DNA from 4 places in the Mesorhizobium sanjuanii genome. Region 1 is predicted to be linked to each of the others. Evidence: predicted binding sites of a transcription regulator. Region 1 holds the regulator's gene; each other region holds the start of a gene.
The links. Region 1 encodes LexA, which represses DNA repair genes until DNA is damaged. Its sites were predicted from a motif close to TGTTCNNNNTGTGTTCNG; they were not measured.

Region 1 (7,822 bases):
AAGCGACGGCCTTTGAACTCGGCATGGATGCGCTGGTCGAAGTGCATGACGAAGCTGAGATGGAACGCTCCCTGAAACTGTCGTCGCGGCTGATCGGCATCAACAACCGCAACCTCAGGACGTTCGAAACCAGCATCGAGACCTCGGAGCGGCTGGCCGCGATGGTGCCGGCCGATCGCCTGCTGGTCAGCGAGAGCGGTATCTTTTCACATGACGACTGCCGCAGGCTGGAAAAGAGCGGCATCGGCACTTTCCTTGTCGGCGAGAGCCTGATGCGGCAACAGGACGTGGCCGCTGCGACGCGCCTGCTTTTGACCGGCAAGGCACCGGCTGAGGCAATCTGAGATGACAGCCGCCCTCACCCATCTTGGCGCCCAAGGCGAAGCCAATATGGTCGATGTCGGTGACAAGGTGGAGACGACGCGCACGGCGGTCGCCGAAGGCTTTGTCTCGATGCGGCCGCAAACACTGGAAATGATCCTGGCGGGCAACGCCAAGAAGGGCGACGTGCTCGGCACCGCACGCATCGCCGGCATCATGGCGGCCAAGAAGACGCATGAGCTGGTCCCACTTTGCCATCCGCTGCTGCTGACGAAAGTTTCTGTCGACATCGAGCCGGACCATTCGCTGCCAGGCCTGAAGGTCACGGCGCTGGCCCGCGTCACCGGCAAGACCGGTGTCGAGATGGAGGCACTGACTGCGGCCTCGGTCGCTTGCCTGACGATCTACGACATGGCCAAGGCGGTTGACCGGGCCATGGTGATCTCCGGCATCAGGCTGGTGGAAAAGACCGGCGGCAAGTCCGGCGACTACAAGGCAGGTTCTTAATGGCGCTGGTCCCGGTGACGGAGGCGCTCGAACGCCTCCTTGACGGCGCAACAGTGCTGCCAGGCGAAAGCGTTGCGCTGATGGACGCTGCTGACCGGGTTTTGGCCGAGCCCGTGGTGGCACTCCGCACCCAGCCGCCCTTCAATGCCTCGGCCATGGACGGCTATGCCGTGCGGGCCGCCGACGTCGCATCCGTACCCGCCAGACTTTCGGTGATCGGCATGGCGCCGGCCGGTCGTGGCTTCGAAGGCACTGTCGGTCCGGCGCAGGCCGTGCGTATTTTTACCGGAGCGCCGCTTCCCTCTGGCGCCGACACCATCGTCATCCAGGAGAATGCCAGGAATCTCGGCGGCGGCGACATCGAGGTGATCGAGCCGACCGTGGAAGGACGCAATATCCGCCGTCTGGGGCTCGACTTCTCCAAGGGCGACGTCCTGCTGGAGAAAGGCCGTCTGCTCGATCCGGCGGCTTTGTCGCTGGCGGCGTCGGCCAATCACCCCCGTGTCAGCGTGGTGAAACGGCCGCTGGTCGCCATCATCGCCACCGGCGACGAATTGCTGCCGCCGGGAAGCGAGCTCGGGCCCGACCAGATCATCTCGTCCAATGCCTATGGCGTTGCCGCCGCAGCCCGGTCGGTCGGCGCAAAGGCCCTCGACCTCGGCATCGCCGCGGATCGCAAGGAAGCGATCGCCACTTTGGTGAAAAAGGCGGTCGCGGCCGGCGCGGACGTCATCGTCACGCTCGGCGGGGCTTCGGTCGGCGATCACGACCTCGTCCATGACGTGTTGACCGGCGAAGGCATGACGCTCGATTTCTGGAAGATCGCCATGCGCCCCGGCAAGCCGCTGATGTTCGGGCGGCTGGGTGATGTCAGATGCATCGGCCTGCCCGGCAACCCGGTGGCGAGCCTCGTCTGCACGCAGCTCTTCCTGAAGCCGCTGCTGGCGCGGCTCGGCGGGCGTTCGTACCGGCAGGACATACGCGAGGCGCGGCTCGGCGCTGCTATGCCGGCGAACGATCTCAGGCAGGATTATGTGCGCACCGTGGTGACCGAAGAAGCCGGCACACTCACGGCCACGCCGTTCGGCATCCAGGATTCCTCGATGCTCAGAATGCTGGCCGACGCCAATGCGCTGATCGTGCGTGAGCCCTTCGCTTCCGCCGCCGCCGCAGGCGCTGCCTGCAGCGTGCTGATGCTACGCTGAACAAAACGTCAACACATTCATTAAACTTTAAACGGTTGCGGAACACAACTGGAACAGATAGTGTTTGTTCTGGGTTTGTTTTTTCCGATTCTGTTTGGGGGCCGCGATGCTGACACGCAAACAACATGAACTGCTTATGTTCATCCACGAAAGGCTGAAGGAAAGCGGCATTCCGCCCTCATTCGATGAGATGAAGGAAGCGCTCGATCTCGCCTCCAAATCCGGAATCCATCGGCTGATCACTGCGCTTGAGGAACGCGGCTTCATTCGCCGGCTGCCGAATCGCGCTCGAGCGCTGGAGGTGCTGCGTCTTCCCGACTCGATTGCCCCTGGCCTCAATGCGGCGCGCAAATTCTCGCCAAGCGTCATTCAGGGCAGCCTTGGCCAAAACAATTCCGGGCAGGGCAACCTCGGACGGCAGATCAAGCCGGCGCTATCCCGAATGGCTTCTGCCGGCAACAATGACGACGCCGTTGCCGCGGTGTCCATTCCGGTGATGGGCCGCATCGCCGCCGGCGTGCCGATCGACGCCATCCAGCACCAGACGCACTCCATCTCGGTACCGCCGGACATGATTACAGGCGGCGCGCACTACGCGCTCGAGGTCAAGGGCGATTCGATGATCGAGGCCGGCATTTTCGACGGCGACACGGTCATCATCCGCAATGCCGACACCGCCCAGCCTGGCGAGATCGTCGTGGCGCTGGTCGACGAGGAAGAAGCGACGCTGAAGCGGTTCCGCCGCAAGGGCGCTTCGATCGCGCTCGAAGCCGCCAACCCTGCCTATGAGACGCGCATTTTCGGACCGGATCGGGTCAAGGTGCAAGGCAAGCTCGTCGGTTTGATCCGGCGTTACTGAACCACAGGCTGCCTGGGTTTCTCGGGCTTGCGGTATGGCGGCAGCCCCCTCGCCTCGCGCGAAAACTTTCGCTGGGTATGCCAGGGCCGATATGGCGCTTCGACGGCGAAGCGGATTTCTGCACGCATGGTCGCCGATTGCGGGTTGAAGAAGATGGCGGCACTGCCGGCGCGGGCAAGCTGCCGTTTGGTGACGACAAGGATCAGCGGATTGCGGCAGGGATCGTAGGTGGTGGCATCGTCGATGACGATCAGATCGGCAAAGGCGCAGGCTGGCCGGGCGGTCTTGCGGTCGTCGGCGAGCGCGACGATAGCACCCGACGGATGCCGGGCTATGCACAGGCCTTCTGTGCAGTAGAAAGGCGCACCGGGCGGCAGCTGGGCTGGATCGGTTATGTCAAACTGCACGTCGCCCTTCTCGAAGGTCTCCGGCTCGACGATGGTTTCGGACACCAGCGCATGCTTCCAGTTGTCGGTGGTGAACACGTTCGAACGCACCCGGTTGAGGGCAAGTTCGCCGTTCCCGATCGGCAGCGCCACCAGATGCCCGTCCTCCGAGATCAGGACGTCGGGCGTGCGTGTGTGGGAAATCGTCAGCAGTCCGGCGAGCGCGAAAGGGAGCGCCGCGAGCCGTAGCCGGGTTGTCGCCATGGTCGCTATGACAAGGGCGATCGTCACCAGCAGGACGGACTGACGCGAAATCAGCCCGACCGCATCGATTGGCGAGCGCTGCGATATCCAGCCGGACAGGGCAATCATCGCCGTCAGCCCCTTGCCCATCACATAGAGGAACGGGCCGTCGGCGCCGAACGGCATCGCCAGCGCGCTGAGGACCGCGAAAGGCATGACCACCAGCGAGACGATCGGCATGACGGCCAGGTTGGCGAACAGGCTGAGCGGCGAGACGCGCTGGAAGTGCCATATGGCGAAAAGCGCGGTGGCGCCGCCGGCGATGATGGATGTCATGGCGAGGCCACCCATCGCAGCCAGGAATTTTCGCGTGACGAAGCCAGGCAGCGATCGTCGTGGCGGTGGCGTGGTGATCCTGCCTGCACGGTAATCGGACCAGCCGGCATAGGCGCCGACGAGCGCGGCGGTCGCGGCAAACGACATCTGGAAGCTCGGGCCGACCACCTCGTGCGGCGACACCAGGATGACGGCAATCGCCGAAATCGCCAGATTGCGCATGGTGAGTGCTGCCCGGTCGAACAGCACCGCGGTCAGCATCACCGCCAGCATGATGAAACTGCGCTCGGCCGCAACGACGACGCCTGAAATGACGAGGTAGGCCGCGATCGAGAAGAGCGCGGCTGCGGCCGCATATTTCTTGATCGGCCGGCGCGATGAGAAATCGGGAAACAGCGCAAAGGCGCCGCGCAGCAGCGCCATCACCGTACCCGCGACCAGCGCCATGTGCAGCCCCGAGATGGAGATGATGTGGTAGATGCCGGTGCGCCGCATCGCCTCGTTGATCGCTTCGGGAATGCCGGCGCGCACGCCGACGATCAGGGCAGCCGCGATCTCGCCCTCGGCGCCGCCGACTTGATCGCGAATATGGTCCGCGATGCTCTCGCGTGCGTTCTCGACCGCCGACGAAAGGCGTGCGGCAAGCGGGGCGACATCAAGCGGCTTGCCATCCGTGCGGACAAGTTTCGGCGTGCCCAGGAAAAAACCGCTGGCGCCGATGCCGGCGAAATAGCTTTCAAAGGAGAAATCATAGCTGTCCGGCCGCACCGGGCCGGTTGGCGGCAGCAGCCTGGCATAGCCGGTCACCAAGGATCCGGCGCTCATGCCGGCCGGTATTTTCGACGCCGAAATGCGAACCCGTTGCGGGGCATAGCGCAGCGTCGGCCGGGCAGTCGAGATCACGTCGATGGTCAGCCGGACGCGGCCATTCGCCATCTGGTCGAGGCTGACGACACGGCCGGTCAGCCGCGTCGGGATTTCCGAACCGAGCATCGGCGTTGCGACGCGCCAGGTCTCGACCTTGGCGGCGAGCACGCCGAGCGCGCACAACAGCGCCGCCACGAAGCACAGATGCGTCTTGCGCCATGACCGCGAGACGGCCGCGCACAAAGCCATCAGGACCACGACGGCGATGGGTTGCCCAAAGCCCGGTTCCACGGCAAGCGAGAAATAGAAGATCACCCCGATTGCGAGGAAAACCGGCACCAGCAGGAAGGCGATGCCCCGGTCGATTTCCAGGCTGGCCGCCGAGACCACGGCGTTGCGAATGCTGGATGGCGAAAGGCGGCGAAACTGCCTGCCAAGGCGGGCCGCGGTGCTGACAGTCGGGACTGGTGCCGTCGACGGGCCATGTGACGGCAAGGGTGGGATATCGACGCGCGGTGGCGAAGCCGGCGCCGGCAGAACGGGAACCGATGCGGCAAACAACAACCGTTCGCTGACGCCGCTGACTGCGTCCTCGCTCTCGTTCGTGCCCCGGCCTCGTCCAGCCATCGGGTCTGCCCCTTGCGCCCTTGACCTCCTATGCTACATGAACGCGCAACGCGCGAAAGTCCGCGCAATCACATCCGCACCTGCGCCTGCCCTGGGTCCCTTCCTTCAGCGATGGCTTTCGGCGACAAGGTAACCCGCCGTAATTTCGGCGTCGATTTGCGATCCTCGGCCGGCTTCAATCTAACGACACCAGAGCCGTGCCGGATAAGATCCGGCGCGGACAAAGCGAAACTGAAAAAAAAGACACTGCATCCCTTGTTCACCCGAGCATCGACGTCTTTTTTTGGGGTCCGCTTCGTCTCGTCGATGGGAACGAGCAAGTAGCGCCGCTTTCCGACCTCATCACCTCTAAGCGCGAACGTCTGGTGTGATGCCCGATGCGCGCTGGTGGGGCATCCCGCTGTTACATCGCGGTGACAAAAGCACCGCCACGGTGGCGTCACCCGGTTACCAAGGGCAGGAAATATCTCCGGCCTTCTGGGAGTGGTGTGTGTCAGCGTCCCCAGAGGCTGCGTGGGCGTGTCGCCGGTTGGCTGTTAGCGCGACGACTGGATCGCTCCACGCCTCGCAAGCGGGATAGCGAAATCTCGAGAAGGCAAGGTCAAGCTGCGTTCTCCGTTCTGAATCGGCGACGGGCGGCAGCTGGGAGAGATGGATGCCATGCAGGTTGGGCGTTTGGAAGTTGGCGGGGCATGGGTGCAAGGCAGCCCGCGTGCACCCGCCTGGCCGGGCGGTGCAATGACTGCGCAGCGCCGCCTCGCAGCGATCCTGGCTTGCGACGTGGTCGGCTATTCGCGGCTGATGGAGCGCGACGAGCGCGGCACGCTCGAGCGGCTCAAGACATACCGCAAGGACCTCCTCGAACCACTGGTCTCCGAGCATCAGGGCCGGATCGTCAAGCTCACCGGCGACGGCATGCTGTGCGAGTTCGCGAGCGTCGTCAACGCGGTGACCTCGGCGATGTCGATCCAGCAGGCTTTGGCAGAACACGAGGCGGAGACGCCCGAGGAGGAGCGGATTCGCTTCCGCATCGGCATCAATCTCGGCGACGTGGTCTGCGAGGAGGACGGCGACCTCTACGGCGACGGTGTCAACATCGCCGTCCGCCTCGAAAGCATCGCCGATCCCGGCGCTGTGGTTGTCTCGGGCACCGCCTACGACCACCTTCAGGGCAAGCTCGACGGCGGCTTCACGCCGCTTGGCGACCTGCGCCTCAAGAACATCGAGCGGCCTGTGCGCGCCTATCGCGTCGAGACCGACGCCAGCGTCTCGGTGGCTGCACCGCCTCCCCTGCCCGCGAAACCCTCGATCGCGGTTCTGCCTTTCACCAACATGAGCGGCGACCCCGACCAGGAATACTTCGCCGACGGACTGGTGGAGGACATCATCACGGGATTGAGTCGGGTGAACTCCTTCTTCGTGATCGCCCGCAACTCGTCCTTCACCTACAAGGGCCGAGCGGTGGACCTGCGCCAGGTCGGGCGCGAGTTGGGCGTCCGCTACGTGCTCGAAGGTAGCATCCGCAGAGCAGGATCTCGGGTGCGTATCAGTGGGCAGCTGGTGGACGCGATCAGTGGGCACCATGTCTGGACCGACCGCTTCGAGGGCGACGTGAGCGACATCTTCGACCTGCAGGACAAGGTGACCGAGAGCGTCGTCGGTGCGGTCGAGCCGAGCATCAGGCTCGAGGAGATCAAGCAAGCGCGCATGAAGCCGACCGACTACATCGGTGCCTACGACCTCTACCTTCGTGCGCTGCCGCGCTTCTACAGTATGACGCGCGACGGCTTCGCCGACGTGCGTGGGCTGACCAATGAGGCGCTCAGCATCGACCCGGGATTCACCCTGGCGAAGGCACTCGGCGCCTATATTCGCAGCCTGTCCGTGAGTCAGTGCTGGCACGAGCCCGACGATACCCGCGTCGCCGTGCGCATGGCCCGCGAGGTGCTGGCGGACGCGCGAGACGACCCGACAAGCTTGCGTTTCGCCGCGCAGGTGATCGCCTACAGCGCCAAGGATTACGAGACGGCGCTGGACACGATCGAACGGTCCCTGCTCATCAACCCCAATTCGGCGCAGGGCTATACGGGCAGCGGCTGGGTGAACGCCCATTCCGGCCGCCCCCTCGTCGCGATCGAGCATTTCCACAGGGCAATGCGGCTGAGCCCGGTCGACCCCGAGAAGGGCATTGCGCTCTCCGGCATCGGGATGAGCTACCTGATGCTCGAACGCTACGAGGAGGCGCTGGCTTGGGGAGAACGAGCGCTGCGCGAGATGCCGAATTACGGCTCCTCGCACAGGGTGGTGATCATGGCACTCGTCAAACTCAATCGGCTGGATGAAGCGCAGGCGGCGGCGCGGCGGCTGATGGAGGCGTTCCCGACCTACACGCTCGGCCTGCAGAGGCAGATCAACCCGTGGCGGGACAAGGTGTTCGCCGAGCGCTACGTCGAGGCGCTGGGTATTGCCGG
Region 2 (7,822 bases), on a different contig from region 1:
AGATAAAGGCCGGCCATGTGTCTATCTCCTCCACTGCCCAGGGGTTGATAGGCGCTGCAAACTAAGCTCGCAAGCCAGTTAACAAACATGGTGAACCGTTCGTAAACCATTTCTGCCTACGGTCTACCCAAGAGCGGGAACGGACTCGGGCTGGGGGCGCAGCGGACGGCATGGTTGTTTCGCATTTCCTGAAATGGATTGACACCGCGCGGGTCTCGGAACGCGCCGCGGCGGCCAGCGCGCTGGCCCGCGCCTACATCAATTCCGATCTGCCTTTCGAGGATCGCTGCGCTGCCGAGGCCGCACTGACGCTGCTGCTCGACGACGCCTCGTCGAAGGTGCGACTGGCGCTTGCCGAGGCGTTGTCGATGAGCCATCACGCGCCGCTGCAGATCATCAGCGCGCTGGCGTCCGACCAACCGGAAGTGGCCAGCCTGGTGCTGGCGCGTTCGCCGCTGCTCACCGATGCCGATTTGATCGACCGGGTCGCGAGCGGCCAGAAGGCGACGCAGAAATTGATCGCCGACCGGCCTGTCGTCTCGATGGCGGTGGCGGCGGCGATTGCCGAGATCGGCGAGCCGGAAGCCTGCGCGATGCTGCTCGCCAACAGTGGCGCCGACATCGCTTCGCTAAGCTTTCGCCGCATGGCCGAGCGGCATGGCCATTTGCCTCAGATACGCGAAGCGCTGATATCGGACGCACGGCTACCGGCCGACTGCCGGCATATGCTGCTGATAAAAGTTGGTGAAACCCTCAAGGGGTCGCCGCTGGTGCTGGCGCTGATGGGCCCGGCAAGAGCTGAACGCCTCATGCGCGACGCCTGCGTCAGGGCTTCAGTGACGCTGATCGAAGGCACGCGCCAGGAAGAGCACGCAGCCCTGATCGAGCACCTGCGCCTGCGTGGCGACCTGACGGCAAGCTTCCTCATTCGCACCATCGCGCATGGCAAGGTCGATTTCTTCGGCTCGGCGCTGGTTGCGCTCAGCCAGCAGTCGGAACAACGGGTGAGGGCGCTGCTGGCCGGTGGGCATGATGTGGCTTTGCAGGCGCTGTTCCGCAGCGCAGGGCTTGCCGCTGCCATCCACGCGATCATCCTGCGCGCGCTGAAGATCTGGCGCGAGGTTGCCAATGGCAAGCGCATCGCCGGCGTTCAGGAAGTAAGCTGGCTGATGTTGAAGGAACTGGGCGGGCAGTCGGCGCAAGGCGATCTCGCCGGGTTGGTGAGGTCGATCCATCTCGAAGCGCTGCGCGAAAATGCGCGAGGTCATGCGCTCGCAATCGCGGCAGCTTAGATCTTATCCTTCGCGAAAAAATCCGGAAAGTCCTCCAGCGCCGCGGCGATGATGCGCAGCGAAGCCGCAACTTGCAGCATCTCGGCCGCGTCGCTGCGCTCGGCGATACCCGTCGCATATTGCCTGGCGACGGCGATCGTTGCCACCTGCCGCTCACCTGGCCCATGAAACAGCAGCTCGCGCGCCAGCCCGCGCAGGAAATTGGTGATCGAGAGCGCCGTTTCCGATGGGATCTTGGAATTCTGCTGCGCCGCGCGCAGCCGCAGAATCTCCAGCCCGACGGTGACAGTGGCGATGCTACTGCCCAGGGCGGCGTCGCCTTTCTTGCCGACGCGCTGCAATAGCGGCATCAGCTGGTTGATCCGGTCGTAGGCAAGGCTTTCGAAAGCGGATCGCGGTGGCACACGCTCGTGCAGGCAAAGCCTTGCCAGATCTTCCCGCATGGCCTGCAGGATGCGGTTGGCGGCAATCCAGGGATCGGCCGGCAGCACGACGATGAAAACACCGATAGCGAGCAGTATGCCGACCAGGATCGACGCCGAGCCGGCGAGGAATGGCAGGGGGTCGTAGGTCATCGCCTGATGTGGGCTGAGGAAGGCGAGAAAATTGATGGCAAAGGCGGTGGCGACACCGACATAGCGCGGATTGGCCATGCCAAGTGCGGCCGCACAAGGATCGGCACGACGAAGAGCGCGAACCAGCCGAAGCCGGGCAAGGCAGGTAGTGCTATCTGGCCGACGAGAAACGCGAAAGGCAGGGCCAGCAATGTCCCGGTGAAGAAGCCCCAGGCCGACTGGACGGGATCCGGGCGGGCGGCAAACAGGCTGGAGACGACGGCGACGAGAATGACCGTGCCTGCCGCCTCCGACCATTTCGTCGTGAGCCAGAAGGTCGCCACCAGCAGCGTGGCAAGGGTGGCGCGCACGGCATTGCGCCAGGCTGCATGATAGTCGCGATGCACGACCAGCGCCGGCTGCCGCCGCTCGCGGGAAGGTCCAGAAACGGGCGAGCGCAACGCATCCAGGCCACGCAGCACCTGCTTCAGCGCCTCGGCAAAATCGGCGGCAATGGTGAGGCGGGTTACTGTGCCGAGCTTGTCGCCTCCAGGCTCGGTTGCCGGCGCCTGCCGTGCCTCGCTGGCGATCGAGTCCAGCCGCGCCACCCAGGGAGATGTGTCGTCCAGCGCGCCCGGCCTGGTTGCAAGTTCGCCGACAAGCGCCTGCAGTTTGCTACGCACGGGAACCAGTGCGGCGTTCTTCGGTGCGGCATGGGAGTGCAGCGCGCGCGCCGCCGACAGCGCCCAGAGCAACTGCCCGATCGTGCGCCTGACCGGGTGAGCACGGGTGGCGAAGCTTGGCGCTTCGAGCCTCGCATAGGTGCGCATCTCGGCGAGCGTCTGGGCATCAGCGATCAGTTTGCGCTGGAGCGCCACTAGCGTTGCCGCATCGCCGCCGGAAAAGGCGCCTCCGGCATAAGTGGCAAGGTCGAGAATGCTGCGCTTCAGCCTGGAGATGATAGCGTCGGCCGCCAGTTTCGGCAGGATCAGTCGGCTGGTCAGGCCGGCGCAGACGATGCCGAGCACGATCTCGGCGCAGCGTGCCATGGCGAGATCGAGGACCAGGTGCGGCTGCCCGAACGCGGGCAGGCCGATGATCATCGCCGTATAGCCGGCGAGTGCCGCGCCATAGGCTTCCGGGTTGCGCAGCAGCGACGAAACCAGCGTGCAGAGCCCGATCCAGATCGCCAGGATAGTGACCAGCAGCCAGGGATTGGCGCCAAAAAGGGAGGTGATGCCGATCGCCGCCAAGCCGCCAGCCAGCGTGCCGAGCAGCCGGTAAAAGCCCTTTGCCAACACCATGCCGGCGACCGGCTGGGCGACGATGAACACCGTCATCATCGCCCATTGCGGGTGGTCGAGCTTGAGCACGTAGGCTGAAAGAAGCGCGATCAGCCCGGCCGAAACCGTGCGCAGGGCAAAAATCCAGTCCGAGCGTGTTGGTCGCGTGAGGCTGGCAAACTTTGCGGCAAGATCTCTGCGCAGACGGTTCCAGATCACATGCTCATCTCCGCATTCTATGGGAGTGGGCTAATTCAGATATCCAGCACTTCCGTCTCGGCGAACTCCGCGCGTTCCTGAATGAAGCGGAAGCGGGCTTCGGGCTTGGTGCCCATCAGCGCGTCGACCGCGTCCTTGGTTGCCGCCTCGGCGTCGATCACATCGACCCTGAGCAGCGTACGCTTCCTCTGGTCCATGGTCGTTTCCTTGAGCTGGGCAGCCATCATTTCGCCCAGCCCCTTGAAGCGGCCGATTTCGACCTTGCCGCGCCCGGTGAATTCGGTGCGCAGCAGCTCGTCCTTGTGTGCATCGTCGCGGGCGTAAGCGACCTTGCCGCCTTGCCGGATCGAGTAGAGCGGCGGCACCGCCAGATAGAGATGGCCGCCGTGAACCAGATCGGGCATCTCCTGATAGAAGAAGGTGATCAGCAGAGAGGCGATGTGGGCGCCGTCGACATCGGCGTCGGTCATGATGATGACCCGGTCGTAACGCAGATCCTCGTCGCGGTACTTTGAACGCGTGCCACAGCCCAATGCCTGGATCAGGTCTGATATCTGCTGGTTGGCGGCGAGCTTGTCATTGCCGGCGCTGGCGACGTTGAGGATCTTGCCGCGCAGCGGCAACACGGCCTGGCTGGCGCGATCACGCGCCTGTTTCGCCGAGCCGCCGGCCGAATCGCCTTCGACGATGAAGAGCTCGGCGCCGGCAGCGGCATTCTGGGTGCAGTCGGCGAGCTTGCCGGGCAACCGCAATTTGCGCACCGCGCTCTTGCGCGACACTTCCTTTTCCTGGCGTCGGCGTACCCGCTCGTCGGCGCGCGCGATCACCCATTCGAGCAGTTTCGAGGCTTCTTGCGGATTGTCGGCCAGCCAATGGTCAAAGGGGTCGCGAATGGCGGTCTCGACAATTCGAATTGCTTCGATCGTCGCCAGCCTGTCCTTGGTCTGGCCGACGAATTCCGGCTCGCGGATGAACACCGACAGCATGCCCGCCGCCGAAATCATGACGTCCTCCGACGTAACGATCGAGGCACGCTTGTTGCCGACGAGATCGGCGTAGGAACGCAAGCCCCGCGTCAGCACGTTGCGGAAGCCGGCCTCATGCGTGCCGCCTTCGCCGGTCGGGATGGTGTTGCAGTAGGAGTTGAGGAAGCCGTCGCCGCCGAACCAGGTGACCGCCCATTCGAGCGAGCCGTGGCCGCCTTGCTTTTCGCTCTTGCCGGCGAAGACTTCGCGGGTGACCTGGAATTCATCGCCGAGCGAGGCTTTCAGATAGTCCTTGAGGCCGCCCGGAAAATGAAACTCGGCCTTGGCCGGCGTCGGATCCTTTTCCTTGATCAGCGAGGGATCGCAGGTCCAGCGGATCTCGACGCCGCCGAACAGATAGGCCTTCGAGCGCGTCATGCGATAGAGCCGCGCCGGCTCAAACGCAGCGCCCTTGCCGAATATCTGCTCGTCGGGATGGAAGCGGATTTTTGTGCCGCGGCGGTTGTGCACCTCGCCGAGATGCTCCAGGCCGGTAACCGGGAGGCCGCGCGAGAATTTTTGCCGATAAAGCTGGCGTCCCCGCGCGACTTCGACCTCGAGATGATCCGACAGCGCGTTGACCACGGAAACGCCGACGCCGTGCAGGCCGCCCGAGGTCTCATAGACCTTCGAGTCGAACTTGCCGCCCGAATGCAACGTCGTCATGATGACTTCGAGCGCTGGTTTCTTGAATTTCGGATGTGGATCGACCGGGATGCCGCGGCCATTGTCGGTAACTGTGAGATAGCCGTCGGCGGAGAGTTCGACATCGATGAAGGTCGCGTGTCCGGCGACCGCCTCGTCCATCGAATTGTCGATGACTTCGGCAAACAGATGGTGCATCGCCTTGTCGTCAGTGCCGCCAATATACATGCCGGGGCGGCGCCGTACCGGCTCCAGCCCTTCCAGAACCTCGATGTCGGCGGCACTATAGCTCTCGCTGCCATCCTTGGTCGCGGCAGCACGCTTGGTGGCCTGCACCAGCGGGTCCGCCGGGCGCGCCGGTGTGCGAACCGGCTGCGGTTGCTTGTCCATATTGCCGAAAAGATCGTTGTTGTCGTCCATGCTGGTCCTGGATTGCGATGCTACGAATCACCTGCCGATACTGCCACGCTTTTCGCGGGCAGGCGACGGAGGTTCCTGTTACGTTCGAGGATGGCCCCTCTTACCGCAAAACCATTCGACAACCAAGCGGCGGAAATGCGTCGGTGGCAGCATGCGTGTCATCGAGACTGATGGTGAAATCGCGTCATTGCCCAGAACAAGGCCAGCAGGGCCGACCAGGTTGGGCCGGCCCCTGCGTTCTGCCTGACTGTTCCGCCGAATTACTCCGCCGCGCCCAGATATTCCGACAGTGGCGGGCAGGAGCAGACGAGATTGCGATCGCCGGCGACATTGTCGATGCGCGACACCGGCGGCCAGTATTTTGCCGATGTATCGGCGTTGCCGGCTGGATAGGCCGCCTCGATCCGCGAATAGGGATGGGTCCACTCGCCAGCCAGCGCCTCGGCGGCGGTGTGGGGCGCGTTGACCAGCGGATTGTCGGCCAGCGGCCATTCGCCCTTTGCCACCTTGGCTGCCTCGCCTGATATCGCAATCATCGCCTCGCAGAAGCGATCAAGTTCCTGCTTGGGCTCGGATTCGGTCGGCTCGACCATCAGCGTGCCGGCGACCGGAAACGACATGGTCGGCGCATGGAAGCCATAGTCGATCAGGCGCTTGGCGATATCGTCGACGCTGATGCCGGAGTTCTCCTTGAGCACGCGGGTGTCGAGGATGCATTCATGAGCGATGCGATCATGCCTGCCCTTGTAGAGGAGCGGGAAATACGGCGCGAGCCGTGTCGCCACATAGTTGGCCGAGATGATGGCGGTCTCGGTAGCCTGCTTCAGGCCTAAGGCGCCCATCATGCGAATGTACATCCAGGTGATCGGCAGGATGGAAGCGCTGCCGAAGGGCGCCGCCGACACGGCATGGGCCGAGCCTTCGCTGACGTGGCCGGGCAGATAGGGCTTCAGATGCGCCTTGACCCCGATCGGGCCGATGCCGGGACCGCCGCCGCCATGCGGAATGCAGAAGGTCTTGTGCAGGTTCATGTGGCAGACGTCGGCGCCGATGTCGCCGGGACGAGCAAGGCCGACCATGGCGTTGAGGTTGGCGCCGTCGAAATAGACCTGTCCACCATGCTCATGGATGAGGGCGCAGAGATGGCGCGCGCCTTCCTCGAAGACGCCATGCGTCGAGGGATAGGTGAACATCAGCGCCGCGAGATTCCTGGAATGCTCATTGGCCTTGGCCCTCATATCGTCCATGTCGATATTGCCGTCCTCCAGGCAGCGCACGACGACAACGCTCATGCCGGCCATCGCCGCGCTCGCCGGATTGGTGCCGTGCGCGGAAGACGGGATCAGGCAGATCGTGCGATGGCCTTCGCCGCGCGAGCGGTGATAGGCGCGGATGGCGAGCAATCCGGCATACTCACCCTGGCTGCCGGCATTGGGCTGCAGGCTGACCGCGTCGAAGCCGGTGATCTCCGACAGCCAGCCTTCCAGTTCGCCGACCATGGCGCGGTAGCCCGCAGAATGGCTGGCCGGCGCGAACGGGTGCAGATTGGCGACGCTTGGCCAGCTTACCGGCATCATCTCGGCGGCGGCATTGAGCTTCATGGTGCAGGATCCGAGCGGGATCATGGCGCGGTCAAGCGCCAGGTCCTTGTCGGCCAGACGGCGCAGGAAGCGCATCATCTCGGTTTCCGAGTGGTTTTCGTGGAAGACCGGCTGGCTGAGAAACTCCTTGCCGCGCGGTGTGCCAGGCAGGGTGCTGGCGCCGGCTGCGTCGACTTTGGCGCCGAACAGGGCCGCAATCGCGTCCAGATCGGCCTCGGTCGAGGTCTCGTCGAAGCTGATGCCGATATGGTCGGCGTCGATGACGCGCAGCAGCCGGCCGGTCTTCTCAGCGGCGGCGGCGATCGCCTTGGCCTTGCCTTTTGCTTCCACCGTTACCGTGTCGAAGCGGTTCGCGCCAAGCACCGAAACGCCCGAGGCCTTGAGGCTGGCCGCCAGGCGGCTGGCCAATGCGTGGATGCGGCCCGCAATCGCCTGCAGGCCGGCGGGGCCGTGCCAGATCGCATAAGCGGTCGCCATGTTGGCGAGCAGTGCTTGCGCGGTGCAGATGTTGGAGGTCGCCTTGTCGCGGCGGATATGCTGTTCGCGCGTCTGCAAAGCGAGGCGATAGCCGGGGCGGCCCTTGCTGTCGGTCGACTGGCCGACGAGGCGGCCGGGCATCAGCCGCGTCAGTCTGTCGGAGACGGCACAATAGGCGGCGTGCGGGCCGCCAAAGCCCATCGGCACGCCGAAGCGCTGCATCGGACCGACGGCGATATCGGCGCCAAGTTTTGCCGGCGCGTCGGTCAGCGTGAGAGCGAGTGGATCAGCGATGAAGACGACGAG
Region 3 (7,822 bases), on a different contig from region 1:
GTGATCGAGCAATCGAGCCGCGGCGAACGCGCCTTCGACATTTTTTCGCGGTTGCTGCGCGAGCGCATCGTCTTCATCAACGGAGAGATCAACGACGGCATGTCGGCGCTGGTCTGCGCGCAGCTTCTGTCGCTGGAATCGGACAATCCCGACAAGGAGATCTCGCTCTACATCAACTCACCAGGCGGCGTGGTGACCAGCGGTTTCGCCATCTACGACACGATGCGATATATCTCCTGCCCGGTGTCGACCGTCTGCATGGGCTTTGCCGCCTCGATGGCTTCTTTCCTGCTGATGGCGGGCACGCCGGGGCGGCGCATCGCGCTGCCCAACACCAGCATTGTGCTGCACCAGCCATTGGGCGGCTTCCAGGGTCAGGCCTCCGATATCCAGCGTCACGCCGAAGGCATCCTGCGCACCAAGAAGCGTATGACCGAGCTCTATGCGCATCATTGCGGCCGCACCTATGAAGAGGTCGAGCGCACACTCGACCGCGATTTCTTCATGACCGCCGAGGACGCCAAGGCATGGGGCCTCGTCGACCATGTTTTCGATACGCGCAAGAAGGCGGCATGAGGCTGCCGGCTGACACGCGGCAATTTGATCGCGACCGGTCTGGCCTCGCCCGCGGCGTGACACTATAGTCCGCGACATGACCGACAGCCGTTCATCCAGACCATTGCGCCTTGTCGCCGCCTTTGCCGGTGCCTGTTTGCTGGCCGGCAACGCATTTGCCGATGACAGTTCGCCGCAAAAGGGCGCCCTGCCCGGCGTGACCAGCGACTATCGCATCGCCAGGCCGGCCCCGCAGCCTGAACCCGACGACGCGTTGCCGGCCGGTGGCAACGGCCAGTTCAAGATCGGCAATACCGATGTCAGGATTTCCGGCAGCATAACCGTCGACATGGCGACAGGCGGGATCAGGCCGCCAAACCACTGAGCCAGGCGATATCGGTTTCCTGCGAGCGTCGGCGCTGCCCTTCACCTGCCTGCCGGCATCCTCTCCCGTAAACGGGGCGAGGGACGCTCCGGTCGACGCTTTCGCCAAGCACCAACGTTGCAGAAATAGCGCCGCAGTTGCCACTTTCTCCCCGTTTGCGGGGAGAAATGCCCGGCGGGCAATGAGGGGCAGCGCCGACGCCCACAATTGGTCGTTGCCGACAAGATCGGTCGAGAAGATGCTTCACGGCGATCCCCACAAATGTAAGCCCCGCCGCTGCTTCTGCAGTCTGACGGGGCTTTCAAGGATCTTAAATCCAAATTCGCCGGGAATGTTTTACCGGCTTTTGATTTCGGATGCTTCGCGGCGTTCAGCCGACGATCCGACCAGTGGTCTCTGATTGTTGGGGATCGGCAAGTCACGGTTTGTCGGGCGGCGCATACGCCTACCCTGGCACTTATGCCTGCCGTGGCTCCAGCGATATCTGGAGCCTCAAGGGACTATCCGGTGGCGTCATGCTCCGCTCCTGTGTCCGTTGCGACAATGTCGTCCGAAGCGCAAATCGCACAGCCTGCGGCGTCTCGCAGGCCGCCTGTGGGCGACGAGGCCATCGAAAGACGGCCGGCTTCGTTGACTGTTTGAGACTGCGCCCCTCGGTCGGCGACGTCAACCGTCAATAGCCGGGTTACAAAAAATGTGATCGCCAGAGATCACGTAAGGGTCAGGTTACGCGGGGTCAATTCCCCACAGCTTTTGTCAGGAGAGTGTTCGGCCTTTGTTCTTTCCGCTTGCCCGCTCGCGCGAAAGACGGTTAAACGCTTTTGTCGAGATTTGTGGCGTCTCTCGACGTGGCGGCGAAAATACCTACATAGGGGATGGCCGGGAACCCCCGCCATTCCAGCAGATTCCAGACCTGAGGCGGCGACCGGCGATGGCCGACCATAAGTATCTCTCCATTCGCGGGGCGCGCGAACACAATCTGAAGAATGTCGATCTCGACCTGCCGCGTGACAGCCTGATCGTCATGACCGGCCTGTCCGGCTCCGGCAAGTCGTCGCTCGCCTTCGACACCATCTATGCTGAGGGCCAGCGGCGCTATGTCGAGAGCCTGTCGGCCTATGCCAGGCAATTCCTGGAAATGATGCAGAAGCCTGATGTCGACCAGATCGACGGCCTGTCGCCTGCCATCTCCATCGAGCAAAAGACCACCTCGAAGAACCCGCGCTCGACGGTCGGCACCGTCACCGAGATCTACGACTATATGCGGCTGCTGTTCGCGCGCGTCGGCATTCCCTATTCGCCGGCCACCGGCCTGCCGATCGAGAGCCAGACGGTTTCGCAGATGGTCGACCGCGTGCTGGCGGTCGAGGAAGGCACTCGCCTGTTCATCCTCGCGCCCATCGTGCGCGGTCGCAAGGGCGAGTACCGCAAGGAACTGCTGGAGCTGCAGAAGAAGGGCTTTCAGCGCGTCAAGGTCGACGGCGTCTTCTACGAGATCGCCGATGTGCCGGCGCTGGACAAGAAGTACAAGCATGACATCGACGTCGTCGTCGACCGCATCGTCGTGCGCGGCGACCTCGCCACGCGGCTGGCCGATTCCATCGAAACGGCGCTGAAGCTCGCCGAAGGGCTGGCGGTCGCCGAATTCGCCGACCGGCCGCTCGACGCCAGCCAGACCGGCGAGGATTCGGTCAACAAGTCGAAGAACGAGACGCATGAGCGCATCCTGTTCTCGGAAAAATTCGCCTGCCCGGTCTCCGGTTTCACCATTCCCGAGATCGAGCCGAGGCTGTTCTCCTTCAACAATCCGTTCGGCGCCTGCCCGACCTGCGACGGCCTCGGCAGCCAGCGCGCCATTGACGCCAGCCTGGTGGTGCCCGACGACAATATCTCGCTGCGCGCCGGCGCCGTCAGCCCGTGGGCGAAGTCGACCTCGCCCTACTACGCGCAGACGCTGGAAGCTCTGGGCAAGGCCTATGACTTCAAGCTTGGCGACAAGTTTAGGGATCTCAGCGAAGAGGCTAAGCAGGCCATCCTGCGTGGCACAGGCGAGCGCGAAATCACATTCCAGTATGATGACGGCCTGCGTTCCTACAAGACGACCAAGACGTTCGAAGGCGTCATTCCCAACCTCGAGCGACGCTGGAAGGAGACCGAATCCGCCTGGATGCGCGAGGAGATCGAGCGCTTCATGTCGGCCACGCCCTGCCCGGCCTGCCACGGCTACCGGCTGAAGCCGGAGGCGCTGGCGGTAAAGATCGCGGGCAAGCATATCGGCGAGGTTACTGAACAGTCGATCCGCAAGGCCGACCAGTGGTTCACCGAATTGCCCGCCCAGCTCAACGACAAGCAAAACGAAATCGCCGTGCGCGTCCTGAAGGAGATTCGCGAGCGGCTGCGCTTCCTCAACGATGTCGGGCTCGACTATCTGACGCTGTCGCGCAATTCGGGCACGCTGTCGGGCGGCGAAAGCCAGCGCATCCGGCTGGCCTCGCAAATCGGCTCGGGGCTGACCGGCGTGCTCTATGTGCTGGACGAGCCGTCGATCGGCCTGCATCAGCGTGACAATGCCCGACTGCTCGATACGCTGAAGCACCTGCGCGACATCGGCAACACGGTGATCGTCGTCGAGCATGACGAGGACGCCATCCTGCATGCCGATTATGTCGTCGACATCGGCCCGGCCGCCGGCATCCATGGCGGCGAGATCATCGCGCAGGGGACGCCGCAACAGGTCATGGCCAATCCCAATTCGATCACCGGCAAATATCTGTCGGGCGCGCTCGAAGTGGCGACGCCTGGGGTGCGGCGCGAGGCCAAGAAGAACCGGCGTCTGAAGATCGTCGGCGCGCGCGGCAACAATCTGAAGAACGTCACCGCCGAAATCCCGCTTGGCACGTTTACCGCCGTCACCGGCGTGTCCGGCGGCGGCAAGTCGACCTTCCTGATCGAGACGCTGTTCAAGGCGGCCTCGCGCCGCATCATGGGCTCGCGCGAGCACCCGGCCGATCATGACCGCATTGAGGGCCTCGAATTCCTCGACAAGGTCATCGACATCGATCAGTCGCCGATCGGACGGACCCCGCGCTCGAACCCCGCCACCTATACCGGCGCCTTCACGCCGATCCGCGACTGGTTCGCCGGCCTGCCGGAGGCCAAGGCGCGCGGCTACCAGCCCGGCCGTTTCTCCTTCAACGTCAAGGGCGGCCGCTGCGAGGCATGCCAGGGCGACGGCGTCATCAAGATCGAGATGCACTTCCTGCCCGACGTCTATGTCACCTGCGACGTCTGCCACGGCAAGCGCTATAACAGAGAGACGCTCGATGTCCTGTTCAAGGGCAAGTCGATCGCCGACGTGCTCGACATGACGGTCGAGGAAGGCGTCGACTTCTTCGCCGCCGTGCCCGGCGTGCGCGACAAGCTGGAGACGCTGAAGCAGGTCGGATTGGGTTATATCCATATCGGCCAGCAGGCGACGACGCTGTCGGGCGGCGAGGCGCAGCGGATAAAGCTTGCCAAGGAATTGTCGCGCAAGGCGACCGGCAAGACGCTCTATATCCTCGACGAGCCGACCACCGGCCTGCATTTCCACGATGTCGCCAAACTCCTGGAAGTGCTGCATGAGCTGGTCGATCAGGGCAACACGGTCGTCGTCATCGAGCATAATCTCGAAGTGATAAAAACCGCCGACTGGGTGCTCGACCTCGGCCCCGAAGGCGGCGATGGCGGCGGCGAGCTGGTCGCCTCCGGCACGCCGGAAGACATCGTGCGCGAAAAGCGCAGCTACACCGGCCAGTTCCTGAGGGAATTGCTGGAGCGGCGCCCCGGAGGCAAGCGCGAAGCGGCGGAGTGAACGTCTTGTTCGATCGATGCTGATGGAGACCGGCGCTGTCGTGGAAGAGACCGACGTGTTCGCGGACATCGAAGGTGCCAAAGCACTTATCGATTGGTTCGGATTCGTTCCGAATTTTCACGACGCCGAGCTGCTCGATATCGAGTTGTTCTCAAACCGCTTTGGACGACTGCGTCTCCACGCTTTCCGGATGACCGACAAGGTTGACGAGAAAGGTAATTATATCCTTGATCGACATGTACTCGTGAGTTTGACTCTCGAAGAGGTCAGGGAAATCTCGCTGGATTACTTCGAACTTATTGGCATCGTTAGCTGCCTGCGGGTCACGAAGACTGGCAATAGATATCGAGTTGAATGGGAATCCTCCTATGGGGTCGACGGGGCCATTGTAGCGAAAAATATACGCATCGACTTCGAAGAATGGCACCCGGATTCCGCGTTATCGGAGGCGAGGAAATGACCATGCAATTGGCCCGCACCGGGGATCTCGCCACTATAGTCTCGCTGACCGAATCCGCCTACGCGCCCTACACCGCGTTGCTCGGTGCGCCGCCAATACCGGTCACAGAGGACTACGCGCCACGCATCGAACGCGGCGAGGTCTGGCTGCTGGAAAGCGGCGATGAGACGGCCGGACTTCTGGTTCTCGAACGGCACCCGGATCACACGATGATCTTCAGCGTCGCGGTCGCGCCGGGCTTTCAGGGCAAGGGCTTCGGCATCAAGCTTCTCAATTTCGCCGATGAGCAGACGCGACAGTGGCGCCTGCCGGAGGTGCGGCTCTACACGAATGCGAGGATGGAGCGGAATATCGCGCTCTACACGGCCTATGGCTTTCGTGAAACGGGCCGCCGGCCCAATCCATACCGGACTGGATGGACGGTGGTCGACATGGCAAAGCCCGTCAACGATATAGCCTCGGCCTGATCGCATTTCGGAGGAGAAGACAATGAGCAGCCATGGAACAATCCGCGCCGGCATGGGCGGCTGGACCTTTGAGCCTTGGGACACCTCCTTCTATCCGGACAAGCTCTCAAAGGCCAAGCAGCTCAACTACGCCAGCCGGCAGGTGCCGAGTATCGAGGTCAACGGCACCTATTATTCCAGCTTCAAGGAGCCGACCTTCGTCAAATGGGCAAACGAGGCGCCGGACGGTTTCGTCTATTCGCTGAAGGGCAATCGCTTCGTTACCAACCGCCGGGTGCTCGGCGAGGCCGGCGAGTCCATGATGCGTTTCCTGGGCTCGGGCGTCGCGGCACTTGGCGACAAGCTCGGGCCGATCCTGTGGCAGTTCGCGCCGACGAAGAAATTCGATCCGGACGATTTCGAGGCCTTCTTGAAACTGCTGCCGGAAAAGCAGGACGGCGTGGCGCTGCGCCACGCGGTCGAAGTGCGCAACGACAGTTTTGTCGCGCCGGAATTCCCCGCTTTGGCGCGCAAATACAAGGTCGCCATCGTCTATGCCGACCACGCCAAATATCCTGATATTGCAGACGTCACCGGTGATTTCATCTATGCCCGGCTGCAGACCGGCAGCGACGACAATCCCGACTGCTACACACCGAAAGGGCTGGACGAGTGGGCGGCGCGTGCCAAGACCTGGGCGGAAGGCATGGTTCCCGCCGACCTGCGGCGTGCCGATCCCGCCACCGAGGCGCCGGTCAGGCCGCGTGACGTGTTCGTCTACTTCATCACCGAAGGCAAGGTTCGCGCCCCATTCGGCGCCATGGCCTTGATGAAGCGCGTGACAGACTGACAGACCGAAGCGCTTGGAATCGTGGCGTCTTCGCCGCATCGTAACCTTATCGATACCTCCTTGCTGCATGACTCCAGTCGGGCCAGGTCGCGGAGTTGCGACCGTCGTGGCAAGGAACGCGGGGCATGTCGCTTGACTACAACTCACTTCTGCTAGCCATCGGTTTCTCGGCCGCTTGCCTCAGTTTGACGTTGTTCGGCATCTGGCTGACAGCCCGCACCGAAAAATTTCTGCTGACCTGGGCGATCAGCGCGTTGCTTATCGTCGGCGACGTTTTCATCTACAGGGACTATATCTACGCGCCGGGACGCCTACTCGGCATGGCGAGTTTCGCCGTGCTCCTCGTCGGCTTCTCGACGATGCTGGGCGCCGCCTACCAGTTCACGTCAGGCCGATCGCCGATCCCGCTGACGGTCCTCGGCAGCGGCATCTCGCTTGCCGTGGCATTGCCGCCCATGGCGCTTGGATATGACGGGCTCGGCTTCATGCTCGAGAATTCCTGTGCCGCCTTGCTTTTGTTCGCGACGGCTCGTGAATACTGGAAAGGACGCGCCGAGGCGCCTGTCCCGATCATCAGCCTCACGGTGCTCTACTGCGCCACCGCCGTGTCCTTCGTGCTCTGTGCCACGGTTCTCGCATGGGACGGCCGATTGGTTCTCGGACATGCGCCGAGCAACTGGGCCGAAAATCTCAGCCTCGTCATCGTCATTGCCTCGATGACCGGCGTCGGCGCCCTTTCGCTGGCGCTTAACCAGGGACGCCTGGCCCGATATCACCGCCTGGATGCATTGACCGATCCGCTGACCGGCCTGCTCAACCGGCGCGCGCTGTTCGATCTCAACAACAGTGCCCCGATCGGAGCCTTCACGGCAGTGGTCGTGTTCGATCTCGATGGCTTCAAGGCCATCAATGACGAATTCGGCCATGCCACGGGCGATCGCGTGCTGAAAGTGTTCGCCGAGGAATTGGCCCGGGATCTTCGCCCGACCGACGTTGCCGCGCGCATGGGTGGAGAGGAATTCGCGCTGGTTCTGGGACGGACCTTGCCCGAAACGGTGGAGCTTGCCGCCGAACGCATACGCACCGCCTTCGCCGCGCGCGTCATCGAGACCGAGACGCGTCCCCTGAAATGTACGGTCAGCGCCGGGTTCGCTTTCGGCAGCAAGGAAGGTCTGAGCTTCGACAAGGTGCTCAGCGGCGCCGATAAGGCGCTCTATGCCGCCAAGCGCGGCGGCCGCAACCGTGTTTCGACACTGCGACGCGCGAGCTAGCG
Region 4 (7,822 bases), on a different contig from region 1:
CTTTGGCGCCGGTGTGCTCAATGTCATGCGCTCCGCGGGGCTTGTGGCGCAATTCGGACAGGGCGAAAAACCGCGCGATCCGAAAGAATGAACCAAGGCGCCGCTGGTCGGCGCGATGAACAGGACAATAAAGTCGCGCGCGGCTTTGATGGGGATTATTAAGTGGCTGCTGACAAGGTCGATCCGATCCACCAGTTCCATATCGTCAAGCTGATTCCGATCAACATCGGCGGCTACGATCTGTCCTTCACCAATTCGGCGCTGTTCATGGTCGCCACCGTTGCCGTTGCATCGGCGTTCCTCTACCTCACGACGTCGAGCCGCAGCCTCATTCCCACCCGTCTTCAGTCGGTCTCCGAAATGGCCTATGAATTCGTCGGCAACATGCTGAGGGACGCGGCCGGGACGCAAGGGATGAAGTTCTTCCCCTTCGTGTTTTCGCTGTTCATGTTCGTGCTCGTCGCCAACCTGCTTGGCCTTTTCCCGTATTTCTTCACAGTCACCAGCCACATCATCGTCACCTTCGGTCTCGCCGCGCTGGTGATAGGAACCGTCGTGGTCTACGGCTTCATGAAACACGGCCTGGGTTTCCTGAAGCTGTTCGTGCCGCATGGCGTTCCTGTCTACCTTTTGCCGCTGGTCGTGCTGATCGAGGTGATTTCCTTCGTGTCGCGCCCGGTCAGCCTCTCGGTTCGTCTGTTCGCCAACATGCTGGCCGGCCACATCACGCTGAAGGTGTTCTCCGGCTTTGTCGTCAGCCTGAGCGCGCTGGGAGCGGTCGGCGTCGCCGGCTCGGTCCTGCCCCTGGCGATGGCGGTGGCGCTGACGGCGCTGGAATTGCTGGTCGCCTTTCTGCAGGCCTACGTCTTTGCCGTGCTGACCTGCATGTATCTGAACGACGCCCTGCATCCCGGGCACTGATCAAGAGTTTCCGGCCCAAGCGTTTCGACATTGCCGCCGGATGGAATTGCAACGGAATTTTAGATCCAAAGGAGTTGAACACATGGAAGCAGAAGCAGCAAAGTACATTGGCGCCGGCATCGCGTGCCTCGGCATGGGTGGCGCGGGCATTGGCCTCGGCAACATCTTCGGCAGCTATCTGTCGGGCGCGCTGCGCAACCCGTCGGCCGCGGATGGCCAGTTCGGCCGCCTGATCTTCGGTTTCGCTGTGACCGAAGCGCTGGGCATCTTCTCTCTTCTCATCGCGCTTCTGGCCCTGTTCGGCTGAGCCCCTGTTCGGCTGACATTGGGAATTGGACGGGCCGGCCGTAAACCTGCGGCGGGCTCGATATCAGGGGATAGTCGATGTTCGTGACATCTGCCTTTGCAGAAGAGGCCGCGCCCGCCGTCGAAGGTGGTCCAACCGGGACGGAAGGCGATACGCATTCCAGCACCGGTGTGCCCGCCGAGGCGCACGGCGTGTTCCCGCCATTCGATCCGGCGACGTTCCCGTCGCAGCTTCTGTGGCTGGCGATCACTTTCGGGCTGTTCTACCTGTTCTTGAAGCGGGTGGTGATGCCGCGCGTCGGTGGCATCATCGACGTGCGCAATGACCGGATCACTCAGGATCTGGACCATGCCGCCAGGCTGAAAGGCGAAGCGGACGCCGCAGTTGCCGCCTATGAGCAGGAACTGGCGGAAGCCAAGACCAGGGCCAACGCGATCGGCCAGCAGGCCAACGACGCCGCCAAGGCGGAAGCCGAGACCGCCCGCAAGAAGATCGAGGCGGCGCTCGACCAGAAGCTTGGCGAAGCGGAAGCCCGCATTTCTTCCATCAAGGCCAATGCCATGAAGGAAGTCGGCACGATCGCCGAGGATACCGCTTCGGCAATCGTCGAGGCGCTGGTCGGCGGCAAGGCCAGCAAGGCCGAGATCGCGGCCGCGGTCAAATCCGTGGCCCGGTGAGGAGCGCATCATGGACGCCACATCTCTCGCAACGCTTTGGGCCACGGTTGCGCTGGTCATTTTCCTGGCCATTGCCATCTACATCAAGGTGCCGGGCCTGATCGCCAAGGCGCTCGATGCCCGCGCCGCCAAGATCAGCGCCGAGCTTGAGGATGCGCGCCGGCTGCGCGAGGAGGCCCAGCAACTGCTTGGCCAATACCAGAAGAAGCGCAAGGAAGCCGAGCAGGAGGCCGCCGACATCGTCGCCGCCGCCAAGCGCGAGGCCGACATGCTTGCCGCCGAGGCGCACAAGAAGACCGAGGACTATGTCGCCAGGCGCACAGCGCTTGCCGAGCAGAAGATCGGCCAGGCCGAACGCGAGGCGATCGGCGAAGTGCGCGCCAGCGCTGTCGACATCGCCGTCGAGGCGGCCCGCACCTTGCTTGCCGCCAAGACGGACGCAAAGGCCGGCGCCGACCTGTTCAAGGCTGCGCTGCAGGACGTGAAGGCAAAGCTGAACTGAGTGACTTCCAGGCCGCTGAAATGAAGCCGCCCGGGGCAACCTGGCGGCTTTTTGTTTGGAGCGAGGCGCCGAAGCTGCCAATCTCCCCCCTCGTGGGGGAGATGCCCGGCAGGGCAGAGGGGGGCGCGAAGAATCGCAGCGCTGCATCCTCATGCGCCGCGCCAGCTGCAAATTGTGCAAGGAATCTGGGTGCTACGAGCTGCTAGGCTTGGCGGACGCCCCCCTCTGTCCTGCCGGACATCTCCCCCACGAGGGGGGAGATTGGCAACCCCGCCGTCGGTGGTGGGTCAGTTTGAAAATGGCGAAAGCAGAAGCTGCGCGAGCTGGTCGTCGATAGGAAAGTGAATCTGCGGCGTCGACAGCATGTGGATTACTTCTTGCGTTCGCTCGTCCGCGAACTCGATGTCATCGCGCATCTCAACAAGATCGGCCCATTCCTCTACGTCCTTCGCGTCAAGGTTCTCGGCCAGAAGACGCAACAGAACGCTACGAATGTGATCATAGGTCAGCCTGACGAGCGGTTTTGGATAGTCCCAGGGAAGCGGCGCTAGAAGCATTTCAAGCTCGGCAACCGGCCGATCCAACTCAACCAGTGAGTGGATGATAGAACGCCGTTCTTCCTCTCGCATGCTTTCGCCTGACCACTACCCCGCCGTCGGCTCACTCCAGCCCGGCGAAGCTCTCTTCCTCGACAGCCTCAACGCCACCCAAACGGAACGGGGCGAAGGACACGCGGTGCAGCCGCGCCACCGGCCCGTGCAACTCGATGGCCGTGCGGTGACGGACCGTGGCGTAGCCCATATGGAGCTCGAAGCCGTAATGCGCGTGATGGCTGCCGCAGCCGCACATCATGCGGTCGCGCATCACCTTGGCGACGATCGAGGCGGCGGCGATCGACTGCGAGCGCTGGTCGCCCTTGATTAGCGCTCTGCCCTCGCAGGGCAGCCCCGGCGGCACGTCGCGGCCGTCGGCGAGAGCCAGTTTCGGCTGCACCGGCAGGCCGACCAAAGCGCGGCGCATCGCCTCGAGGCTGGCCCTGAGGATATTGCTGTCGTCGATGCCTTCGGCGCTGACCGAGGCCATCGATACGCCGAAGGCGGAGCCGAGGATTCTCGCGAACAGCGCCTCGCGCTGCAAATGGCTGAGGCGCTTGGAATCGTCGAGACCGTCGGGAATGTTGGCGGGATCGAGCACCACCGCCGCAGCCACGACCGGCCCGGCGAGCGGCCCTCGACCGGCCTCGTCCATCCCCGCCACCGGCCACAGGCCCTCAGTCATCGCCTTCGTCTCGAAGGAGAAGTCGGGTCTCTCGACAATTTCAAAGAGAAGCGGAGAATCGGAACGCTGGCGAGCCATGGTGCGGCGAGGTTCGCATCAGCTCCGATTCTCCGCAAGCCCCTCCGGGTCAGGTGGGGCATCGACCCGGAAGGCACCGTCTGCAAGCCCGGGGACAAGACAGGCCGGACGGAATTTTTCGCGCGCCGCCAGTGCCGGCGGCACATCATGTTCTTCAAAGCAGAATCAACTGCTCGGTTGCCTTGGCCGCGGCGACGAACCGGTCGGTCCTGAGCGATCGCCGTTCGGCATTGAGGCCAAGCCGCTTGGCTGATATCTCGAAGCGCCGGCCGATCTGCCAGGCGTAGGGACCGGAGCCTTTCATGCGTTTGCCCCATTCCGAATCGTAATCCTTGCCGTCGCGCATCGAGCGGATTAGCGACATGACGTGGCGATAGCGGTCGGGATAGTGGCGCAGCAGCCAGTCCTTGAAGATCGGCGCCACCTCCAGCGGCAGGCGCAGCAGGACATAGCCGGCCTCGCGCGCACCCGCCGCATAGGCCGAATCGAGGATGCGCTCCATCTCCGGATCGGTCAGGCCAGGGACGATCGGCGCGACCATGACAGAGGCGGGAATGCCTGCATCCGATAGCTGCCTGATCGCCTCAAGCCGCTTGGTCGGCGTCGACGCGCGCGGTTCCATGGTGCGCGCCAGCATGCGGTCGAGCGTCGTCACCGAAAGCGCCACCTTGGCCAGTCCGCGTTCGGCCATGCGCGACAATATGTCGATGTCGCGCGTCACCAGCGCCGATTTGGTGACGATGCCGACCGGATGGCCGCGCGCCTCCAGCACTTCGAGGATCTCGCGCATGATCCGGTACTGCTTTTCGATCGGCTGGTAGGGATCGGTGTTGGTGCCGATGGCGATGGTGCGCGGTTGGTAGCCATCCTTGGACAGTTCCTTGTCGAGCATCCTCGCCGCATCCGGCTTGGCGAACAGCTTCGATTCGAAATCCAGCCCCGGTGACAGGCCCATGAAGGCGTGCGTCGGCCTGGCGAAACAGTAGACGCAGCCATGCTCGCAGCCGCGATAGGGGTTGATCGAGCGGTCGAAGGAAATATCGGGCGATTCGTTGCGGGTGATGATCGTGCGCGGCTTCTCGACCTGCACCTCGGTCTTGAACGGAGGCAGTTCCTCCAGCGAATTCCAGCCGTCGTCGAAGACATGCCGGCTGACCGGCTCGAAGCGGCCGGACGGATTGATGCCGGCGGAACGGCCGCGATTGCGGTCCGGACGCACGCGCATGCCGCTCTGTTCGATCATCGCATTGGCCATCTCGGCTCTTCCTGCCCCGAAGGCTGCAATGTCTGCACGCACGATCTGTTCCATTTTCGCCCTCTCCCAGGGACTGTCGGCAGGCTGTCGAATCGCTCTGTTCATGAAATTATTCCTATTTCATTGGTGAGAACAAAGCAAGAACTTTTTATGGTGCGATGCAAAAACTGGCGCTTCGTCCGGCTTTCGGCTATTCGGCTAAACATGCTCAGCGTTCTCATCGAAACCCTGAATGACGAAGAGGGCCTTGCCCGCACGCTTGCTTCGCTGATTGGCGGCGCGGTCGAGGGCGTGGTGCGCGATGTCATCGTCTGCGACACCGGTTCGACCGACCAGACGCATCGGGTAGCCGACCATGCCGGCTGCCATTATGTGACGGGCGGCGTTGCCGCCGGCATCAGGCAGGCCAAGGGCGAATGGCTGCTCATGCTGGAGCCCGGCGCGCGGCTGGCGGAAGGCTGGATCGACGATGTCGCGGCCCATACGGCCAGGCAAACCATGCCGGCACGGTTCTCGCGGGCGCGCGCCAGCCGCACGCCGTTTCTGTCACGGATATTTTCGGGAAACCGGGCGCTGGCGGAAGGGCTGGTGATCAGCAAGCGTCAGGCCACTGCCTTGTCCAAGAACGCCCGCAGCGCCGAAGCCATTGCACGCGGCCTCGCGACAAAGCGGCTCCACGCCGAGATCTCTGTCGCGCCGGCCAAGTGAACTCCTTCTTGTGCTGCTCCTCGCTCTTCTCCATTCACGCTGCTCGCCACGTTGCCTCTTTCCGTAGGTGGGTGAGGGGGGAGGTTGGTTACGGGAATTTTTGCCGGGCTGTCTTTTATTGTGCGTTGCACAATACCTTCCCTCGGGGTACCATCCTCCTGATGCGGGATATCAGGGTTTGGGGAATGCCGGAGTGGTGAGCGACCGACGCTTCGTCGACGCTGCCCTCATAGTCGAGGACCCCGATGACCTTTTCAAGCCCTGACAAATCCGGCGCTGCGAGCCTCGAGGCAATAGCCCGAAACGGCAGCCTGTTGCGCCGTATCGCAGTGCGGATCCCGACCTATCTGACAGACCTACGCGAGAACCCGGCCTGGCTGCCGATGTTCGTGCTGGCGCGCACCATGCCGGCGCGCCGGCTGCACTGGCGTGGCGCAAAACCGGTTCGGCCCGCACAAAAAGCCCAGGAAACGATGTTCACCGGCGTTGATCGTGGAACAGTCGTCGATGCGCTCCGCTCGGACGGCCTCTTTTCCGGGTTGGTGCTGCCATCGTCGATCCATGAGGAGATCGCCCGCTTTGCCCAGCGCACGCCGTGCTTCGGCAATTTCGACCGTAGGCTGGAATTCCAGCCGGCCAAGCATGCCGAGGCCGAGAAGCACTTCGGCCGTCCCTTGCTCAGCGGCCATTTTTTCGAACGGATCCTCGACTGTGACGCGGCACTTGCCGTGCAGCGCGACCCGCTGCTTCTCGACATCGCCGCCCACTATCTCGGCAGCCAGGCGAAATTGATCACGACACGTGTCTGGTGGAGCTTTCCGACCGGCGGGGTCTCCGACGCCGAGAAGAACCTCGCCTCGCTCGGCAAATACCACTTCGACCTCGACGATTGGCGCATGCTGAAATTCTTCTTCTACCTCGTGCCGGTCGACGATGGCACCGGTCCGCATGTCTATGTCAGGGGCAGCCACAACCGCCGCATCGTCAAGCATCAAATGACGCTTCTCGTCGGCCATCCGGCCGAGGAGGTTCTGAAGGTCTACGGCGACGACAGCCCGGTCACGCTGACCGGCGAGGCCGGTCTTGGGTTTGTCGAGGATCCCTTCGGTTTCCACATGGGCACCGTGCCGTCGCGCGCGCCGCGGCTGATGATGGAAGTCGGCTTCGGTGTTTCGCCGCCTTCGCGCCGGCGCTTCCATGGCGAGCCGGTCATTCGCTGAACGCTCCGGCTATCCGGTCTTCCCACGCCTGAGATGCTCGTCCAGCCGCGGCATGATCTCGACGAAGTTGCAGGGCATGTGCCGGTAGTCGAGCTGCGGCTTCAGGATGCCGTCCCAGGCGTCCTTGCAGGCGCCGGGCGAACCCGGCAGCACGAAGACGAAAGTGGCGTTGACGACGCCGCCGGTGGCGCGGCTCTGGATCGTCGAAGTGCCGATCTTGTCGTAGGAGATGCGGTGGAACACTTCGGAAAACCCGTCCATGCGTTTTTCGAAGATCGGCTCCAGCGCCTCCGGCGTCACGTCGCGGCCGGTGAAGCCGGTGCCGCCGGTGGTGATCACGACATCGATATTTTTGTCCCTCGACCACGCCAGGACCGTCTCGCGGATCTTTTCCCGGTCATCGGTGACGATGTCGCGTGCGGTCAGGATATGGCCGGCTTCGGTGATACGGTCGGCCAGCGTCTGCCCTGATTTGTCGTCGGCCAGGCTGCGCGTGTCGGAAACCGTCAGCACCGCGATGCGCACGGGAATGAAGGGACGGCTCTCGTCAATCCTGGCCATGTCAGTCCGCCTCCGATGTCAGGCTGCGCGTCGCGGCGACGAACCAGTCAGGCTGGCGACTGCGGATTTCGGCTGCGGCGCGCTTCGCCACATTGCCGGTCTCGAACAGCCCGAAACAGGTAGCGCCGGAGCCCGACATCCGGGCAAACCCCGCTCCGGCCTTGTTCAGCACGGACAGCGCCTTGCCGATGGCTGGCTGGATGGCGCGCGCGGCGGGCTCGAGATCGTTGCGGGTGATCTCCAGCCAGTTGCGGATGCTGTGGAAGTCGAAACTGCGCGGCAGCGGCGGCAGCCCATCATTGTCACGTTTCTCAA

Region 2: a site for LexA is predicted at 5,509-5,526, ahead of parE (DNA topoisomerase IV subunit B). Genes of this name have one in related genera too.
Region 3: a site for LexA is predicted at 1,706-1,723, ahead of uvrA (excinuclease ABC subunit UvrA). Genes of this name have one in related genera too.
Region 4: a site for LexA is predicted at 5,147-5,164, ahead of CN311_RS20550 (PA0069 family radical SAM protein). Genes of this name have one in related genera too.

What each region holds. Positions count from the first base shown of each region.
Region 1 covers NZ_NWQG01000089.1:25,517-33,338, reverse strand. The annotation lists gene trpC (indole-3-glycerol phosphate synthase TrpC) at 1-344, shown strand, start outside; gene moaC (cyclic pyranopterin monophosphate synthase MoaC) at 346-828, shown strand; gene CN311_RS15245 (molybdopterin molybdotransferase MoeA) at 828-2,033, shown strand; gene lexA (transcriptional repressor LexA) at 2,140-2,892, shown strand; gene CN311_RS15235 (ComEC/Rec2 family competence protein) at 2,886-5,351, opposite strand; gene CN311_RS32575 (hypothetical protein) at 5,549-5,722, shown strand; gene CN311_RS15230 (adenylate/guanylate cyclase domain-containing protein) at 6,090-7,822, shown strand, end outside.
Region 2 covers NZ_NWQG01000038.1:141-7,962, reverse strand. The annotation lists gene CN311_RS06925 (MaoC family dehydratase) at 1-17, opposite strand, end outside; gene CN311_RS06920 (DUF2336 domain-containing protein) at 171-1,292, shown strand; partial or broken gene CN311_RS06915 (FUSC family protein) at 1,289-3,348, opposite strand; gene parE (DNA topoisomerase IV subunit B) at 3,384-5,438, opposite strand; partial or broken gene gcvP (aminomethyl-transferring glycine dehydrogenase) at 5,699-7,822, opposite strand, start outside.
Region 3 covers NZ_NWQG01000059.1:10,955-18,776, reverse strand. The annotation lists gene CN311_RS11605 (ATP-dependent Clp protease proteolytic subunit) at 1-576, shown strand, start outside; gene CN311_RS11600 (hypothetical protein) at 653-940, shown strand; gene uvrA (excinuclease ABC subunit UvrA) at 1,872-4,793, shown strand; gene CN311_RS11590 (hypothetical protein) at 4,810-5,253, shown strand; gene CN311_RS11585 (GNAT family N-acetyltransferase) at 5,250-5,720, shown strand; gene CN311_RS11580 (DUF72 domain-containing protein) at 5,743-6,549, shown strand; gene CN311_RS11575 (GGDEF domain-containing protein) at 6,675-7,820, shown strand.
Region 4 covers NZ_NWQG01000140.1:14-7,835, reverse strand. The annotation lists gene CN311_RS20585 (AtpZ/AtpI family protein) at 1-91, shown strand, start outside; gene CN311_RS20580 (F0F1 ATP synthase subunit A) at 163-921, shown strand; gene CN311_RS20575 (F0F1 ATP synthase subunit C) at 1,004-1,228, shown strand; gene CN311_RS20570 (F0F1 ATP synthase subunit B) at 1,306-1,905, shown strand; gene CN311_RS20565 (F0F1 ATP synthase subunit B) at 1,916-2,407, shown strand; gene CN311_RS20560 (hypothetical protein) at 2,695-3,036, opposite strand; gene CN311_RS20555 (ribonuclease HII) at 3,068-3,763, opposite strand; gene CN311_RS20550 (PA0069 family radical SAM protein) at 3,918-5,072, opposite strand; gene CN311_RS20545 (glycosyltransferase) at 5,223-5,726, shown strand; gene CN311_RS20540 (phytanoyl-CoA dioxygenase family protein) at 5,972-6,946, shown strand; gene moaB (molybdenum cofactor biosynthesis protein B) at 6,956-7,507, opposite strand; partial or broken gene CN311_RS20530 (4-(cytidine 5'-diphospho)-2-C-methyl-D-erythritol kinase) at 7,509-7,822, opposite strand, start outside.